Phenylobacterium montanum: one gene and its partner. The protein of the gene in region 1 interacts with the protein of each later gene in a pairwise test. Links are inferred from orthologs where the notes say so. Each region holds a gene or a part of one and is shown on either strand. Other genes may lie near its edges.

The links.
Region 2: the proteins of hfq (region 1) and rho interact in binary tests that used the Escherichia coli proteins (3 or more experiments, as listed by UniProt). The link is inferred for Phenylobacterium montanum from one-to-one orthologs.

Annotation. Positions count from the first base shown.
Region 1 is NZ_CP073078.1:671,807-676,019, forward strand. What follows is about bases 551-3,432. They hold hfq (RNA chaperone Hfq), read left to right. Parts: upstream 551-1,806; coding sequence 1,807-2,058; downstream 2,059-3,432. Other genes in these bases: ntrX (nitrogen assimilation response regulator NtrX), read left to right, coding at 551-841; KCG34_RS03045 (D-amino-acid transaminase), read left to right, coding at 841-1,704; hflX (GTPase HflX), read left to right, coding at 2,055-3,389; mazG (nucleoside triphosphate pyrophosphohydrolase), read right to left, coding at 3,390-3,432. Also shown: more of ntrX, read left to right, coding at 1-550; more of mazG, read right to left, coding at 3,433-4,205. UniProt on the Escherichia coli protein: RNA chaperone that binds small regulatory RNA (sRNAs) and mRNAs to facilitate mRNA translational regulation in response to envelope stress, environmental stress and changes in metabolite concentrations.
Region 2 is NZ_CP073078.1:3,639,840-3,642,667, forward strand. It holds rho (transcription termination factor Rho), read right to left. Parts: upstream 2,200-2,828; coding sequence 802-2,199; downstream 1-801. Other genes in the region: KCG34_RS16385 (quinone oxidoreductase family protein), read left to right, coding at 1-611; KCG34_RS16395 (CopD family protein), read right to left, coding at 2,448-2,828. UniProt on the Escherichia coli protein: Facilitates transcription termination by a mechanism that involves Rho binding to the nascent RNA, activation of Rho's RNA-dependent ATPase activity, and release of the mRNA from the DNA template.

The DNA.
Region 1 (4,213 bases):
TGCCGCCAGCCCACGTGCCAAGGGCGAGTTCGTGGCCATCGGCGCCGCCGGCATGACGCCCGAGCGGATGGACGTGGAGCTGTTCGGCGAGGAAGGCGAGGGCGGGCGGCCGCGCAAGATCGGCGTGTTCGAGCGCGCCCATGGCGGCACCCTGTTCCTGGACGAAATCGCCGACATGCCGCGCGAGACGCAAGGCCGCCTGCTGAGGGTCTTGGTCGAGCCGCGTTTCCGCAGGGTCGGCGGTGACCAGGACGTGCAGGTCGACGTGCGGGTGGTGTCGTCCTCCTCGCGCGACATGCGCCAGGAGATCGCCGCCGGACGCTTCCGCGAGGACCTGTTCCACCGCCTGAACGTGGTGCCGGTGCACGTGCCGGGCCTGGCCGAGCGTCGCGAGGACATCGCCGAACTGGTCGAGTTCTATATCGACCGCATCAGCGAGGCGACCGGGCTGCCGCGCCGCCGCCTGGCCGAGGACGCCATCGCCACCCTGCAGGTGCACGACTGGCCCGGCAATGTCCGCCAGCTGCGCAACAACATCGAGCGGATGCTGATCCTGGCCACGGGCGACCCGTCCGAGGCCATCACCAGTGACCGCCTGCCGGCCGAGGTCGCGGTGGCCGGAGCCGTGGGCTCGATGGGCACGGAACGGATCATCGCCCTGCCGTTGCGCGACGCCCGGGAGGTGTTCGAGCGGGAATATCTCAACGCCCAGATCGTCCGTTTCGGCGGCAATATTTCGCGCACAGCCAATTTCATCGGCATGGAGCGCTCGGCCTTGCACCGCAAGCTCAAGTCCCTAGGTGTGTCGCCGTCCCGCATGGGTGAGGAAGACGATCTCTGATGCCGCGTATCGCCTATGTCGACGGCCGCTATGTCCCACACGCCGAAGCCGGCGTGCATATCGAGGACCGGGGCTTCCAGTTCGCCGATGGAGTCTATGAGTATTTCGCCGTGTTCGGCGGCAAGCTGGCCGACCTGGAAGGCCATATGGAACGCCTCTGGCGCAGCCTGTCCGAGCTGCGCATCGACCGGCCGATGTCGCAACAGGCGCTGGTCATGGTCATGCACGAGACCATTCGCCGCAACCGCTTCCGGGACGGGGCGGTCTATCTGCAGGTCACCCGCGGCGTCGCCCTGCGCGATCACCCAATCCCCAATCCGGCGCCCAGGCCGACCGTGGTGGTCACCGCCAAGCCGGTAGACTTCGCCGCCGTAGAGGTGCGGGCGCGAAAGGGGATCAAGGTGCTGACCCAGCCGGACATCCGCTGGGGCCGCTGCGACATCAAGACCGTGGGCCTCCTCCCCAACTGTCTAGCCAAGACGGCGGCGCGCGAGGCCGGGGCCTACGAGGCCTGGCTGGTGGACGAACTCGGCTTCGTCACCGAGGGCTCCTCGACCAACGCCTGGATCGTCGATGCGGACGGCGTGCTGCGCACCCGCGACACCAACGCCAACATTTTGCGTGGCGTGACGCGCAAGACCCTGATCACCCTCGCCGCGGAGGCCGGGATCGAGGTCTCGCAGCGGCCGTTCACGGTGGCGGAGGCCAAGGCGGCGAAAGAGGCTTTCATCACCGCCGCCTCGACCTTCGTCATGCCCGTTGTGGGCATAGACGAGGCGATTGTCGGGAATGGGCGCCCAGGCCCTATCAGCGAACGGCTTCGCGTCCTATATGTGGAAAACGCCCGCGCCACCGCCCGGTGATCGCGCGCTCGTCGCTGTGACAGTCCTCGGCGGCGCAAACCAACCTGTGTGTGGAAGCGTTTGGCTTCCGACGATCGCTGACCAAAGGAGCGCTAGAGCGCCATGTCGACAGACAAGAAGCAGAACCTGCAAGACACCTTCCTGAACTCCGTCCGCCGGTCCAAGACTCCGCTGACCATCTTCCTGGTCAACGGGGTGAAGCTGCAGGGCGTGGTCAGCTGGTTTGACAATTTCTGCGTGTTGCTGCGTCGCGATGGCCAGTCGCAACTGGTCTACAAGCACGCTATCTCCACCATCATGCCTTCACAGCCGGTCCAGCTCTATGAGCCCGGCTCCGAACAGGACGACGATTGACCGAAAAACTGATCGACCATCGCCCGCCGGCCCAGACGGCGCTCGTCATCCATCCGAACCGCTCTCAAGCGTCGGATCTGCGCGCGCCGGAGGCTCGGCTCGAAGAGGCGATGGGACTCGCCATCGCCCTGGATCTGGAGATCCGGGGCGGCGAGATCGCGCCCCTGCGCGCGGCCACGCCCGCGACCCTGTTCGGCAAGGGCAAGGTGGTCGAGATCGGCGAACAGGTCGCCGAACTGGGCGTCGACGTGGTGGTCGTCGACGACGCCCTGACGCCGGTGCAGCAGCGCAATCTGGAGAAGGCCTGGCAGGTCAAGGTGATCGACCGCACGGGCCTGATCCTCGAAATCTTCGCCCGCAGGGCCCGCACCCGCGAGGGCCGGTTGCAGGTCGAGTTGGCGCGGCTGGCCTATGAGCGCTCGCGCCTGGTGCGCACCTGGACCCACCTGGAGCGCCAGCGCGGCGGCTTCGGCGTCATGGGCGGTCCGGGCGAAACCCAGATCGAAACCGACCGGCGTCTGCTGGCCGGCAAGATCGGCCGGCTGAAGAAGGAGCTGGAGGAGGTGCGCCGCACCCGCGGCCTGCAGCGCTCGGCCCGCAAGCGCGCGCCGTTCCCGACCATCGCCCTGGTGGGCTACACCAACGCGGGCAAGTCGACCCTGTTCAATCGCCTGACCGACGCCAAGGTCATGGCCAAGGATATGCTGTTTGCCACCCTGGACCCGACCTTGCGCACCCTGAAGCTGCCCGATGGGCGGCCGGCCATGCTGTCGGACACGGTGGGCTTCATTTCGGACCTGCCGCACGAACTGATCGAGGCCTTCCGCGCCACACTGGAGGAGGTCGCCTCGGCCGACGTGGTCCTGCATGTGCGCGACATCGCCAATCCCGACACGGCCGCCCAGGCGGCCGATGTTATGGAGGTCCTGGCCCAGATCGGCGTCGAGCCGGAGGGGCCGCGGCCGATCGTGGAAGTCTGGAATAAGATCGACCTGCTTGATGAGCACGACCTCGGCGCCGCCAAGGCCCGCGCCCTGCGCGGCGAGCGTGATGGCGTCGGCCCGGTGCCGGTCTCGGCCGTCACCGGCGAGGGCGTCGAACGCCTGCTGAGCATCCTGGCCGGCCTGATCGACCAGGGCGGGGCGGTCGAAGCCGACCTGCCGCCCGGGCAGGGCCGCGCCCTGGCCTGGCTCTACCGCCACGGCCGCATCGTCGATCGCCTGGACGAGGAGGACGGTCGGGTGCGCCTGTCGGTGCGACTCGACCCCAAGGCCCTCGGGCAGTTCGAGCAGATGTTCCCGGATGCGCTGCTGAAGCACGCGGCGGAGTAGCTATTCGGCCGCGGCCTTCTCCGCCGCCTTCGCCGCATTCCAAAGTCCATCCATCTCCGCCAGGTCCGACTGATGCGGCGAGCGGCCGTCGCCGGCCAGGGCGGCTTCGATGAAGTTGAAGCGGCGGATGAACTTGGCGTTGGCGGCGCGCAGGGCGTCTTCCGGCTCGACGTCCAGCTTGCGGGCCAGGTTGGCGCAGACGAACAGCAGGTCGCCCAGTTCCTCGCGGGCCTTTTCCTGGTCGCCGGCTTCGATCTCGGCTTCCAGCTCGGCCAACTCCTCGCGTAGCTTATCGATCACCTCTGTGGTGCTGGGCCAATCGAAGCCCACCCGGGCGGCTCTACCGGTGATCTTGGCGGCGCGGGTCAGGGCGGGCAGGGCGGGGGCCACCCCGTCGAGCACGCTCTCATGCTTGGGCTTGGCGGCGCGTTCGGCGGCCTTGATCGCCTCCCAGGCCCGGGTCTGCTCGGCGCTGTCGCGATGGCCGGCGTCGCCGAATACATGCGGGTGGCGGCGGATCATCTTTTCGCAGATGGCGTCGGCGACGGCGGCGAAATCGAAGGCGCCTTCCTCCTCGGCCATGCGCGAGTGGAACACCACCTGCAAGAGGAGGTCGCCCAGTTCCTCCTTCAGCTCCGGCAGGTCGTTACGCTGGATGGCGTCGGCCACCTCGTAGGCCTCCTCGATGGTGTAGGGGGCGATGGTGGCGAAGGTCTGCTCCAGGTCCCAGGCGCAGCCGCCGTCCGGGTTGCGCAGCTGGGCCATGATGGCGATCAGCCGCGCCATCGGGTCAGCGTGATCGGGGATCGCAGGCATGGCTTCCT
Region 2 (2,828 bases), 3.0 Mb from region 1 along the record:
TCAAGGGCATGACGGTCGAGTTCCTGATCCGCCGCTGCCACACGGTGCTCTCGGGCGAGACCATCGTTGTCCACGCCGCTGCCGGCGGGGTCGGCACGCTGATGACCCAGTGGGCTGCCACCCTGGGGGCCCATGTGATCGGCACGGTCGGTTCCGCGGCCAAGGCGGAATTGGCCAAGGCGCACGGCTGCCAGCACGTGATCCTTTACCGCGAGGAAGACGTCGCCGCCCGGGTGCGCGAGATCACGGGCGGCAAGGGCGTGCCCGTGGTCTATGACGGGGTGGGGGCCGCGACCTTTGAAGCCAGCCTGGCCAGCCTGGGCCGGCGCGGCATGCTGGTAAGCTTCGGCAACGCCTCAGGCCCCGCCCCCGCGATCGAGCCTGCCCGGCTGGCCCGCGGCGGCTCCCTGTTCCTGACCCGCCCGACCTTGTTCGACTATGTCGCCACGACCCCAGAGCTCGACGCCAGCGCGGCGGCAGTGTTCGAGGTCGTAGCCTCGGGCCAGGTCAAGGTCGAGATCGGCCAGACCTTCTCGCTGAAGGATGCCCGGCGGGCGCACGAAGCGCTGGAGAGCCGGGAGACGTCGGGCGCGAGTTTGCTGCTGCCGTAGAAAATCCTTCTCCCCTTGCGGGAGAAGGGGGGGGCCCGCGGCGAAGCCGTGGGAGGATGAGGGGTCTCACCAGCGCATCCGATAGAGCAACGCCGCGGCGCAGAATGGATGGAGAGGTCAGCGCGACCCCTCATCCTCCCACCCGCTGCGCGGGCGGGGGCCCCTCCTTCCCCCGCAAGGGGTAAGGCAGTCAGGTATTCATCGACTGGAAGAAGTCGGCGTTGTTCTTGCTTTGCCGCAGCTTGTCGATCAGGAATTCGATGGCGTCCTGCGGCCCCATCGGGTTGAGGATACGGCGCAGAACGTAGGTCTTCTGCAGAATATCCTTCGGCGTAATCAGTTCTTCCTTGCGGGTGCCCGACTTCAGGATGTCGATGGCCGGGAAGATACGCTTGTCGGCGACCTTGCGGTCGAGGATGATTTCCGAGTTACCGGTGCCCTTGAACTCTTCGAAGATTACTTCGTCCATCCGCGAGCCGGTCTCGATCAGGGCGGTGGCGATGATGGTCAGCGAGCCGCCTTCCTCCACGTTGCGCGCCGCGCCGAAGAAGCGCTTGGGCCGCTGCAGAGCATTGGCGTCGACGCCGCCGGTCAGCACCTTGCCGGAAGAGGGGACCACGGTGTTGTAGGCGCGGCCGAGGCGAGTGACCGAATCGAGGAGAATGATCACATCGCGCTTGTGCTCGACCAGGCGCTTGGCCTTTTCGATCACCATCTCAGCGACCTGCACGTGGCGGGTGGCCGGCTCGTCGAAGGTCGAGGAGATCACCTCGCCCTTCACCGTGCGCTGCATGTCGGTGACTTCTTCCGGCCGCTCGTCGATCAGCAGCACGATCAGATAGGCTTCCGGGTGGTTGGCGGCGATCGACTTGGCGATGTTCTGCAGCATCACCGTCTTGCCCACCCGCGGCGGCGCCACGATCAGGCAGCGCTGGCCCTTGCCGAGCGGGGAGACGATATCGATGATCCGGCCCGAGCGGTCCTTCAGGGTCGGATCCTCGATCTCCATGGTCAGCCGCTCTTCGGGATAGAGCGGGGTCAGGTTGTCGAAGGCGACCTTGTGGCGGACGTTCTCCGGGCTCTCGAAATTGACCTGGTCGACCTTGACCAGGGCGAAATAGCGCTCGCCTTCGCGCGGCGAGCGGATGCCGCCGTCGACCGTATCACCAGTGCGCAGGCCGAATTTGCGGATCTGCGAGGGGGAGACATAGATGTCGTCCGGGCCGGCCAGATAGTTGGCTTCCGGGCTGCGCAGGAAGCCGAAGCCGTCCTGCACGACTTCCAGAGTGCCGCTGCCGCTGACCTCGACGCCTTCCTCGGCCAGGGCCTTGAGGATGGCGAACATCATGTCCTGCTTGAGCATTGAGTTGGCGTTCTCGATCTCCAGCGCTTCGGCGAAGGCCACCAGATCGGCGGAGGACTTCTCCTTCAGCTGCTGTAGCGACATGCGCGTCAGCCCCATGGCGGCGATGGCCTGGCTGGCGGCGGAGGGCCCGTCCTCGGCCCCGTTTTCGCCACCGTCCGGGCCTTCGCCCAGAATGTCGGCGGCTTCGGGATCGATCAGGGTGTCGATAGTTTCGTCTTGCATGGATAGTACTCAGTTCCTGGATCGCTCACGCGATCATGCGGACCCCGGAGAAGGGCCCAACGGTTGGTCTGTCGCGCCGGAGATGTTGAATATCCGGCGCCGATGGGGAGGTTCGGACCTTGCGGCGTCACGGAAGGACGCGGGTCCGACAGGAGAAGGGCGGCGCGGTTTGGAACCTTGCCTCGCCCCAAGCGGAACCACATGCCGAAGGTCAGGTCAAGCAGAGCGTGAGCCGAGGGGGCGCCGCCTCAGCTGTGGATTCCGCCGAACTTGGTGGTCACCGACAGCACGATGATGATGGCCAGGACGAACGGAATCTCGTTGGTCATGCGCCAGAAGCGCTCGGAGCGCTGGTTGCGGCCATTGGCGAAATCGCGCCGCGCCCGGGCTAGAAAGCCGTGCCAGCTGAACAGCACAACCAGCGCCGCGATCTTGGTCAGCGCCCACGGGCTGAGCCAGAAGTGGGGACCCATCAGGCCGGCGTCAAGCCAGGCCAAGGTTCCACCGAATATCACCGCCATGATCATGGCCGGATTGATGATCATGCGGAGCAGCTTCAGCTCCATGATCTTGAAGGTTTCGTCCATCTCCGAGCCCGGCGTGGCCTTGCAGTGATAAACATAGAGCCG